2 regions of the Variovorax sp. GW821-FHT09A10 genome follow, and region 1 is predicted to be linked to the other one. Evidence: riboswitches for the same ligand, from Rfam matches in the RefSeq annotation. Region 1 holds a riboswitch; the other holds the start of a gene.
What was found. A riboswitch is a leader RNA that binds a small molecule or an ion and turns the genes downstream of it on or off. The one in region 1 is predicted to bind S-adenosylhomocysteine.
Positions count from the first base shown of each region.

Region 2: another riboswitch for S-adenosylhomocysteine. It lies ahead of metH (methionine synthase); the one in region 1 lies ahead of ahcY (adenosylhomocysteinase).

Region 1 covers NZ_JBWKPT010000005.1:62,137-67,227, forward strand. Annotated here, with positions in the region: gene AC07Q9_RS19920 (alpha/beta fold hydrolase) at 1-61, opposite strand, end outside; gene AC07Q9_RS19925 (hypothetical protein) at 58-504, opposite strand; gene AC07Q9_RS19930 (alpha/beta fold hydrolase) at 547-1,476, opposite strand; gene phaP (TIGR01841 family phasin) at 1,499-1,996, opposite strand; S-adenosyl-L-homocysteine riboswitch at 2,248-2,316, shown strand; gene ahcY (adenosylhomocysteinase) at 2,382-3,821, shown strand; gene AC07Q9_RS19945 (TlyA family RNA methyltransferase) at 3,827-4,657, shown strand; gene metF (methylenetetrahydrofolate reductase [NAD(P)H]) at 4,668-5,091, shown strand, end outside.
Region 2 covers NZ_JBWKPT010000016.1:24,126-29,216, reverse strand. Annotated here, with positions in the region: gene AC07Q9_RS30985 (PACE efflux transporter) at 1-350, shown strand, start outside; gene AC07Q9_RS30980 (lipase secretion chaperone) at 372-1,283, opposite strand; gene AC07Q9_RS30975 (esterase/lipase family protein) at 1,295-2,350, opposite strand; S-adenosyl-L-homocysteine riboswitch at 2,483-2,558, shown strand; gene metH (methionine synthase) at 2,581-5,091, shown strand, end outside.

The DNA.
Region 1 (5,091 bases):
TCGTGCGCTCGATCTCGCCGCGGATGTCGGGCAGCTGGAAGGTGTCGGGCGGCGCACTCATGGGCGGCGCTTTCCGGCGGGGCGTTTCTTCGCGGCGGTGACGGCCTTGGCTGCCGGTGCAGGCGCTGCCGCCGCCGTGGGCGGTTGCTTGGTGCGACGCGGCCGAGGCGGGGCGGTGGCCGCGTCGGCGGTCCGCGCGGCAGGCCTGGCCCCGCCTTCCAGCGCGCGGCGGATGCCCGCCAGGTGGTCGTCGATGCGGTGCAGCTGCTCGCCCAGCGCCTGCAGGTCGCCGCGTGTGGGCAGGTTCAGCAGCGTGAGGTAGCGCGCCATCAGGTCGCCCACCGCCTTCTGCGCGGTGAGCGAGGCGTTCATGCCGCCGTGCATGCCCTGGCGGAACGGGTCCGAGGCCATGGTTTCGTTGGCGAATTCGTTGGTGCTTTTTTCCCACTGGGCCGTGAGCTCGCGCCACAGGGCCATGGGATCGAGGGACGGAAACTGGTTCATCAAAACACCTCCGTCTGGGTTCGTTGTTGTGTCTTTATTTCTTCAGTGATCGTCGCGCCGCGCCGCCCGTGCGGTGTGCGCGGCGATGGCCTCGATGATCTGCGGCCACATCGCGATCGGCAGCGCATGGCCCATGCGCGGAATGCGCAGCAGCGTCGCGCCCGGAATGGCCTCGGCCACGTCGATGCCGCAGGCCACGGGCACCAGCGGATCGACATCGCCGTGGATCACCAGCGTGGGCACCTGCACCGCGCGCAGCGCCGGCTTGCGGTTGCCCGACGCGAACACGGCCGCCAGCTGCCGCGCCACGCCGCCCGGGTTGAGGCCGCGCAGGAAGGCCAGTTGCGCGCGCTCGGCGTCGCGCGCCTCGTCGAGCGGAAAGGCGTCGGGCCCGCGCAGCACGCGCCACAGCTTGGCGTGGTGCGGCAGGTAGGCCTCGAAGCTGGTCGGTGCGGGCGCGAACAGCACCGCCAGCGCCTCGGGCGTGGGCGGCGGCAGGGCCGGGTCGCCGGTGCTCGACATGATGCTGGTGAGCGAGCGCATCCGCCCCGGGTGATGGATGGCCATCTCCTGCCCGATGGCGCCGCCCATCGACGCGCCCACGACGTGGGCGCGCGCGATGCCAAGCGCGTCGAGCAGGCCGGCGCAGTCGTCGGCCATGTCGCGCAGCGTGTAGGGCACCTGCAGCGGGCGCCCGGCCATGGCCTGCAGCATCAGCGCCTGGATGTCAGGCACGCCGGCGTGCGGCAGGTGGGTGGAGTGGCCGATGTCACGGTTGTCGAAGCGGATCACGTGGTGCCCGCCGGCCTGCGCCAGGGCGGCGCAGAACGCGTCGTCCCAGGCGACCATCTGGGCGCCGAGGCCCATGACCAGCAACAGCGGCGGCGCCTCGGGGTCGCCGAAGCTGTCCCAGGCCAGTTCGATGCCGTTGGCGCGGGTGCGCCGTTCGGTGCGGGGCGCGACGGCGGTCATGCGGGCCTTTCTTTGCTTCTTGTTACTTGCGCTGCAGCAGCTTCGTGACTTCGTCCACGTTGGACTGGATGCGCTGGCGCACCACGTCGAAGGCGTCGGCCTGCGATTTGGCGGCCAGGGTGGCCAGTTCCTTGATGTCGTCGACGGCGCGCTGGAACGACTGGCGGCCCAGCTCGTCGAGCTTGGCCAGGTTTTCCTTCGGGTCCTTGCCCGGCATCGCCTTGGCGGCGGTCTGCCATTCGGCGATGGCCGTCTTGATCATCTCGGTCTGTCGCTGCACCACGGTCTGCAGGCCCTGGTAGGACTTCTCGTTGGCCTGCATCAGCGCCTGCAGGTCCTTGCGGCCGCTGTCGAGCAGCTTGCCGGCGCCGCCGGTCAGGTTCAGGTTCTGCAGGCGCTCGGCCATGCCCTTGAGGTTCTTCATCGGATCGAGCATGTCCGCGGCGGACGGCGCCGCCTGCTTCGCGCCGGCGCTGCTGGCGGTGGTTTTTTTCGCGGCGGCTTTCTTGGCAGTGGCCATGGTGCGGAATCTCCTGTGTCGGGTGATGAAAACAATCGAACGGGTGGATGCAGGCAGCGGCCGGGCGGCCGGGGCCCGCCGCCACGATACGCCGGGCCGGCGCGGCTCAGGGCGCTCCAAGCGCGGATTTGCCTGCGGAGTTTCCCGGGGTGGCCCGCGCCGTCCGGCCCGGCCTGGCGGGCGCCGGCGCTTTCCGTGATGTGGGATGCCCCGGTCGATTGGCGGGCCGGGCGGGCGCGACTACAATCCGGCGCTCCGAGGAGCGTTGCAGCGCCGTCAGGCGTGAGGCTCGGACCACATCGCAACCACGCTCACCCGCTGTTCTCGCGGTGAGTTTTTCTTCCCCGTACGCAGTGGCATCTTTCAAACCAGTTTTGGAGTTCTCATGAGCGCTGTACTCAAGCCCACCCCCGTCTCGACCGCCGACCAGGCGATTGCCGACCTGTCCCTTGCCGCCTGGGGCCGCAAGGAAATCCGCATCGCCGAAACCGAGATGCCCGGCCTCATGGCCATCCGTGAAGAGTTCTCGAAGGGCCAGGCCCTGAAGGGCGCGCGCATCACGGGCTCGCTGCACATGACCATCCAGACGGCCGTGCTCATCGAGACGCTGCAAGCCCTGGGCGCCGAAGTGCGCTGGGCCTCGTGCAACATCTTCTCGACGCAGGACCACGCCGCCGCCGCCATCGCCGCCGCCGGCACGCCGGTGTTCGCCATCAAGGGCGAGTCGCTGAAGGACTACTGGGACTACACCCACGCCATCTTCGATTTCGGTCCCAAGGGCTCGAAGGGCGAAGGCCCGAACATGATCCTGGACGACGGCGGCGACGCCACGCTGCTCATGCACCTGGGCCAGCGCGCCGAAAAGGACCTGGGCGTGCTCGCCAACCCGACCAGCGAAGAAGAACGCATTCTTTACGCCGCCATCAAGGCCAAGCTGGCTGTCGACGACACCTGGTACACCCGCAAGTCGGCCGAGATCATCGGCGTGACCGAAGAGACGACCACCGGCGTGCACCGCCTGAACGAGATGAGCGCCAAGGGCACGCTGCTGTTCCGCGCCATCAACGTGAACGACTCGGTCACCAAGAGCAAGTTCGACAACCTGTACGGCTGCCGCGAATCGCTGGTCGACGGCATCAAGCGCGCGACCGACGTGATGATCGCCGGCAAGGTGGCCTGCGTGGCCGGGTACGGCGACGTGGGCAAGGGCTCGGCCCAGGCGCTGCGTGCCCTGAGCGCCCAGGTGTGGGTGACTGAAATCGACCCGATCAACGCCCTGCAGGCGGCCATGGAAGGCTACAAGGTCGTGACCATGGAGTACGCCGCCGACAAGGCCGACATCTTCGTGACCACCACCGGCAACAAGGACGTCATCACGCACGACACCATGGTCAAGATGAAGGACCAGGCCATCGTCTGCAACATCGGCCACTTCGACAACGAGATCGACGTCGCGTCGATCGAGAAGTACGAGTGGGAAGAGATCAAGCCGCAGGTGGACCACATCACCTTCCCGGACGGCAAGAAGATCATCCTGCTGGCCAAGGGCCGCCTCGTGAACCTGGGCTGCGGCACGGGCCACCCGAGCTTCGTGATGTCGTCGTCGTTCGCCAACCAGACCATTGCCCAGATCGAGCTGTTCACCAAGCCCGATGCGTATCAAGCCGGCAAGGTCTACGTGCTGCCCAAGCACCTGGACGAGAAGGTCGCGCGCCTGCACCTGAAGAAGGTCGGCGCCATGCTCACCGAGCTGACCGACGCCCAGGCCGCCTACATCGGCGTGAGCAAGAACGGCCCTTACAAGCCGGACACCTACCGCTACTGATCCGCGTGCGCGCCGATCAACTGTTGGTAGAGCGCGGCATGGCCGCCTCGCGTTCGCAAGCTGTCCGGCTCATCGCCGGCGGCATGCGTTGGCGTGACGCGGGCACGAGCGACGCGTGGCGCAATGTCGTCAAGAACAAGGACGAAGTGCCCGAGTCGGCCGAGCTCGAGCTCGCCGATGCCGCCGAGGCACGCTACGTGTCGCGCGGCGGCCTCAAGCTCGAAGGTGCGCTGGCGGTCAGCGGCGTGGACCCGACGGGCAAGCTCTGCCTGGACGTCGGCCAGTCGACCGGCGGCTTCACCGACTGCCTGTTGCAGCACGGTGCCGCCAAGGTGGTGGGCATCGATGTGGGCCACGGGCAGCTGCATCCGCGCATGCGCGAGGACGCACGCGTGGTCGCCATCGAAGGCGTCAATGCGCGGGCGTTGTCGCCGGCCGATTTGCAGGTGGACGATGAGGAAGGCGCAGAAACTGGCGAGGCGGTCGAAGTTGTCGAAGCCCCGCCTGAACCGCGCTTCGACCTCATCGTCGGCGACCTGTCGTTCATCTCGCTCACGCTGGTGCTGCCGGCCGTGGTGCAGTTCCTGGCCGACGACGGCCAGTTGCTGATGCTGGTCAAGCCGCAGTTCGAGCTGCAGCCCGGCCAGGTCGGCAAGGGCGGCATCGTGCGCGACGAGGCGATGTACCCTGTGGTCGAGAAGCGCCTGCACGACGCCTGCGCGGCGCTCGAGCTGAAGGTGCTGCGCTGGTTCGACAGCCCGATCGCCGGGGGCGACGGCAACCGCGAGTTTTTCATTCACGCCGTTCGTGCTGCCAAGGCCGGCGACGGTTCCTAAGGAGACGCAGGTGCGCCTTCCGCTGAGTTTCGAATTCTTCCCGACCAAGACGCCCGAAGGCGCGGTCAAGCTGCGCGCCGTGCGCCAGCAGCTGTATGTGCGCAAGCCGCAGTTCTGCTCCGTCACCTACGGCGCGGGCGGCTCCACGCACCAGGGCACCTTCGGTGCGGTGCAGGAGATCCTGGCCGAGGGCGTGGACGCCGCCAGCCACTTCTCGTGCATCGGCGCCACGCGCGCCACTGTGCGCGAGCAGCTGGCCGAGCTGAAGGCCATGGGCGTCAAGCGCCTCGTCGCGCTGCGCGGCGACCTGCCCAGCGGCTACGGCATCGGCGGCGAGTTCCAGTACGCGAGCGACCTGGTCGCCTTCATCCGCGAGGAGACCGGCCGCGACTTCCACATCGAGGTGGCCTGCTACCCCGAAGTGCATCCGCAGG
Region 2 (5,091 bases), on a different contig from region 1:
CGGACGCGGGGCTCGGCCACTCGGGCCTGCTGGCCGTGGGCGCCTCGGTCATCGCGGTGATCTGGAACCTGACCTTCAACGCCCTGTTCGAGCGCTGGGAGTCGCGCCAGGCGGTGCGCGGGCGCAGCCTGAAGCGCCGCATCGCCCACGCCATCGGCTTCGAGGGCGGCCTGATCGCCTTCCTGGTGCCGATGCTGGCCTGGGGCCTGGGCGTGTCGCTCTGGCAGGCGCTGGTGATGGACCTGGGCCTGGTGGTGTTCTTCCTGGTCTACACCTTCGTCTTCAACTGGGCCTTCGACCGCGTGTTCGGCCTGCCGGCCTCGGCCATGGGCGAAGCGCAGCCTGCGTAAGCCTGCGCTTACTTAGTCGATTCACTTCGCCGGCTTGGACGCGGCGGCCGAGCGCATCGCCAGGGCACCGCTCAGGCGCAGGCGCTCGTTCTCGTTGAAGAGCGTCTCGCGCAGCTGGGCCCGCTCGGCCTCGGGCGCGCTGGCGTAGCGGTCGAGCCGGGCGTTCCATTCCTGGGTTTCCTGGTCGAGCGTGGCCAGGCCGCGCGCCACCTCGTAGCCGTAGGTCTCGCTGCGCGCGGCAAAGCGCTCCTGGGGGCTGGCGCCGCGCGCCTGCAGCGCCTCGGTCTGGCGCATCACGTCGAGGTGGGCCACCGCCTCCTTGCGCACCTCGCGCTGCGCGGGCGACAGCCAGGCCTGCTCGCTGTGCGCCAGCGCCGCCGCACGCTGCTCGGGCGTGAGGTCGGGGTTGGACAGCAGCTCCATCTTCTCGGCCATGAACCGGTCCTGCCGGATCTGGTCGCCGAACAGGCCTTCGATTTCCTCGGGCGCGAAGAACTGCCGGCGCACCGCCTCGCGCGCCTCCAGGCTGCGCCGCAAAAAGGCCGGGTCGCCGGGCGCGGGCGGCTGCAGGGTGCGCAGGGCCTCCTGCATGTCGACGTAGCGCTCCAGCAGGCCCAGCGCGCGCACGCGCCAGTCCTCGCGCAGGCGCTGGGCGAGCAGGGCGGGCGCGCGGGCCATCAGCGTGGCCTTGCTGTCGGCCTGCGCTTCGGCGAGCACCTGGTCGAAGAGGGTGATGAGGTCGCTGGTGAGCAGGGTGTCGGGGGCCGCCGCAGCTTGCGGCACCGGCGGGGGCGCGCCGGGCACCGCGACCGCCGCCGTGGGGCGGGGCGCGGCGGCCTGAGGCGCATCGACCGCCCCGGGGCCGAGCGCCAGCCAGCCGGTCCCCGCGGCCACCAGCGCGACGGCGCCGATGGTCAAGGCCACACCGCGCATGCGCAGCGTCCTCAGAGCCCCGCGCTCTTGAGTCGCGCGGCCTGTTCCCTGAACAGCTCCGGCGGCTTCTTCTCGTAGTACGGGAACTGGCTGCCGTAGGTGTTGCCGAAGGCCTGGTTCACCTCGTCCAGGTGGTTCTGGCGGTAGTCGCCCAGGTGGGTGCCCAGGCGCGTGGTGCAGACCGCGAGCAGGCCGTCGTTGGCCTCGCCGAAGAAGAACAGGCTGCCCAGCGTCGACAGCGCCGTGTCGCTCGGGTCGAACAGGTTGAAGCTGGTCGACACGCCCGACCACGAGTAGTAGCGCACGCCGTTGGCCACGGCCGCGCCGCTCTTCACGTCGCACGACGAGCCCGGCGCGGGGCGCCCCTGCGGGAACTTGGCGTCGAAGGCCGCGCCGCCCGCCGTGGTCAGCGAGGCCAGCGCGTTCAGCGGCACCTCGGGCAGCTGGCTCGGGTCCTTGCCCGAGAGAAAGCCGATCAGCCCCGTCAGCAGGCCGACGGCCTTCACCACCAGGGTCTGGCCGATGCCGCCTTCGGGCAGCTTGGCCAGCAGGTCGGCCACCTTCGAGCCGCCGTTGGCGCCGCCCACCGACGTGACCGAGGCCACCATGTCCGGCGCCACCGCCGCCACATAGCGCACCGTGGGCGAGCCCTGCGAATGGCCGATGAGGTTGAACTTGAGCGTGGGGTTCTGCTCCAGCGCGCGGATGGTCTTGAGCTCCTGCAGCAGCTGCTCGCCGCGGATCTCGGAGGTGTTGGTGCCCGACACCTGCGCCACGTACACCTTGGCGCCCGCGGCGGCCAGCCGGCCGGGGATGTCGTAGAAGTAGTCGACGCCCAGCAGGTTGTCGAAGCCCAGCAGGCCGTGGACCAGCACGATCGGGTACTTCGTCTTCGCCGTGTCGGAGGTGACGCGGGCCTCGACGCGCGTGGCGCTGTCGCCGGCGGCGGCACGCGCCGGTGGCGCATGAACCGCGAGGGCCGCGGCGGCCAGGAGGCCGCAGCTCAAGGCCACGGCGCGCATCGGGGTGGCTGCATGCTGCAACCGGACATTCCACTTCCTGGCCATCGGCGAACTCCCTTACGTTTGGTTAAAAACACGAACGTTCGTTCAGAAACGGTGGGCGCATTCTGTTGACACATGCAGGAATGAAAACTGGGGTTTTCCCAGGGCGCAATCGAATCGACCTAAAATGCGCGACTTCCCAAGGAGCGTTGCAGCGGTTCGCCACAGAGGCGAATCGTCAGGCTTGGGGCGACAACGACGCTCGCCTGTCCGACTCTTCCGCAGGTGAGGCCATGTCCCAGATTCCCGCATCCGTTTCCGCTCCCGTTGCTCCCCCTCCCATGAAGCTGTCCGGCCTCGAGCCGGTCGCCATCGGCCAGGGCACGCTGTTCGTCAACATCGGCGAGCGCACCAACGTCACCGGCTCCAAGGCCTTCGCGCGCATGATCCTCAACGGCCAGTTCGAGGACGCCCTGGCCGTCGCGCGCCAGCAGGTCGAGAACGGCGCGCAGGTGATCGACATCAACATGGACGAGGCCATGCTCGACAGCAAGGTCGCCATGGTCCGCTTCCTGAACCTCATTGCCAGCGAGCCCGACATCGCGCGCGTGCCGGTGATGGTCGACAGCTCGAAGTGGGACGTCATCGAGGCCGGCCTGCGCTGCATCCAGGGCAAGGGCATCGTCAACTCCATCTCCATGAAGGAGGGCGTCGACAAGTTCAAGCACGAGGCCAAGCTGGTCAAGCGCTACGGCGCCGCCGCCGTGGTCATGGCCTTCGACGAGAAGGGCCAGGCCGACACCTACGCACGCAAGATCGAGATCTGCGAGCGCGCCTACCGCGTGCTGGTCGACGAGGTGGGCTTTCCGCCCGAAGACATCATCTTCGACCCGAACATCTTCGCCATCGCCACCGGCATCGAGGAGCACGACAACTACGCGGTCGACTTCATCAACGCCGTGCGCTGGATCAAAGAGAACCTGCCGGGCGCCAAGGTGTCGGGCGGCGTGAGCAACGTGAGCTTCAGCTTCCGCGGCAACGACCCGATGCGCGAAGCCATCCACACCGTGTTCCTGTACCACGCGATCCAGGCGGGCATGGACATGGGCATCGTCAACGCCGGCATGGTCGGCGTGTACGACGACCTGGAGCCCACGCTGCGCGAGCGTGTGGAAGACGTGGTGCTGAACCGCCGCCCCGACGCCGGCGAGCGCCTGGTCGAAGTGGCCGAGACCGCCAAGAGCGGCGCCAAGGACGAAAGCAAGCGCCTCGAATGGCGCGGCACGCCCGAGCACCCGGTGCACGTCAACCAGCGCCTGTCGCATGCCATGGTGCACGGCATCACCGACTTCATCGTCGAGGACACCGAAGAGGCCTACCAGCAGATCCTGGCCAAGGGCGGCCGCCCGCTGCACGTGATCGAAGGCCCGCTCATGGACGGCATGAACATCGTGGGCGACCTGTTCGGCGCCGGCAAGATGTTCCTGCCGCAGGTGGTCAAGTCGGCACGCGTCATGAAGTCGGCCGTGGCCCACCTGCTGCCCTACATCGAAGCCGAAAAGCTGCGCGACGAGGCTGCCGGCCGCGACGTGCGCACCAAGGGCAAGATCATCATCGCCACCGTGAAGGGCGACGTGCACGACATCGGCAAGAACATCGTCACCGTCGTGCTCCAGTGCAACAACTTCGAAGTGGTGAACATGGGCGTGATGGTCCCGTGCCACGAAATCCTGGCCAAGGCCAAGGTCGAGGGCGCGGACATCGTGGGCCTGTCGGGCCTCATCACGCCCAGCCTCGAAGAAATGCAGTACGTGGCCGGCGAAATGCAGCGCGACGACCACTTCCGCATCAAGAAGATCCCGCTGCTCATCGGCGGCGCCACCACCAGCCGCGTGCACACGGCCGTGAAGATCGCGCCGCACTATGAAGGCCCCGTGGTCTACGTGCCCGATGCCTCGCGCAGCGTGAGCGTGGCGCAGAGCCTGCTCTCGGACCAGGCCACCGCGTACATCGACGAGATCAACGCCGACTACGAGAAGGTGCGCACGCAGCACGCCAACAAGAAGCAGGTGCCGATGTGGCCCCTGGCCAAGGCGCGCGCCAACAAGACGCCCGTCGACTTCGCGAACTTCGTGCCCACGGTGCCCAAGTTCATCGGCCGGCGCGTGTTCAAGAACTTCGACCTCACCGAGCTGGCCAAGTACATCGACTGGGGCCCGTTCTTCCAGACCTGGGACCTGGCCGGCCCGTTCCCCGCCATCCTGAAGGACGAGATCGTCGGCACCGAGGCCGTGCGCGTGTACGCCGACGGCCAGCGCATGCTCAAGCGCCTCATCGAAGGGCGCTGGCTCAGCGCCAGCGGCGTGGTGGGCTTCTGGCCTGCCAACACCGTGAACGACGACGACATCGAGCTCTATACCGACGAGACGCGCAGCGAAGTCGCGCTCACCTGGTACGGCATGCGCCAGCAGACCGAGAAGCAGGTGATCGACGGCGTGATGCGCCCCAGCCGTTGCCTGGCCGACTTCGTCGCGCCCAAGGACAGCGGCGTGAAGGACTACGTCGGCGTGTTCGCCGTCACGGCCGGCCTGGGCGTCGAGAAGAAAGAGAAATTCTTCATCGACGACCTCGACGACTACTCGGCCATCATGCTCAAGGCCCTGGCCGACCGGCTGGCCGAGGCCTTTGCCGAAGCCATGCACCACCGCGTGCGCACCGACCTGTGGGGCTACGCGCCCCACGAGGGCCTGAGCAACGACGACATGATTGCCGAGAAGTACCGCGGCATCCGCCCCGCGCCCGGC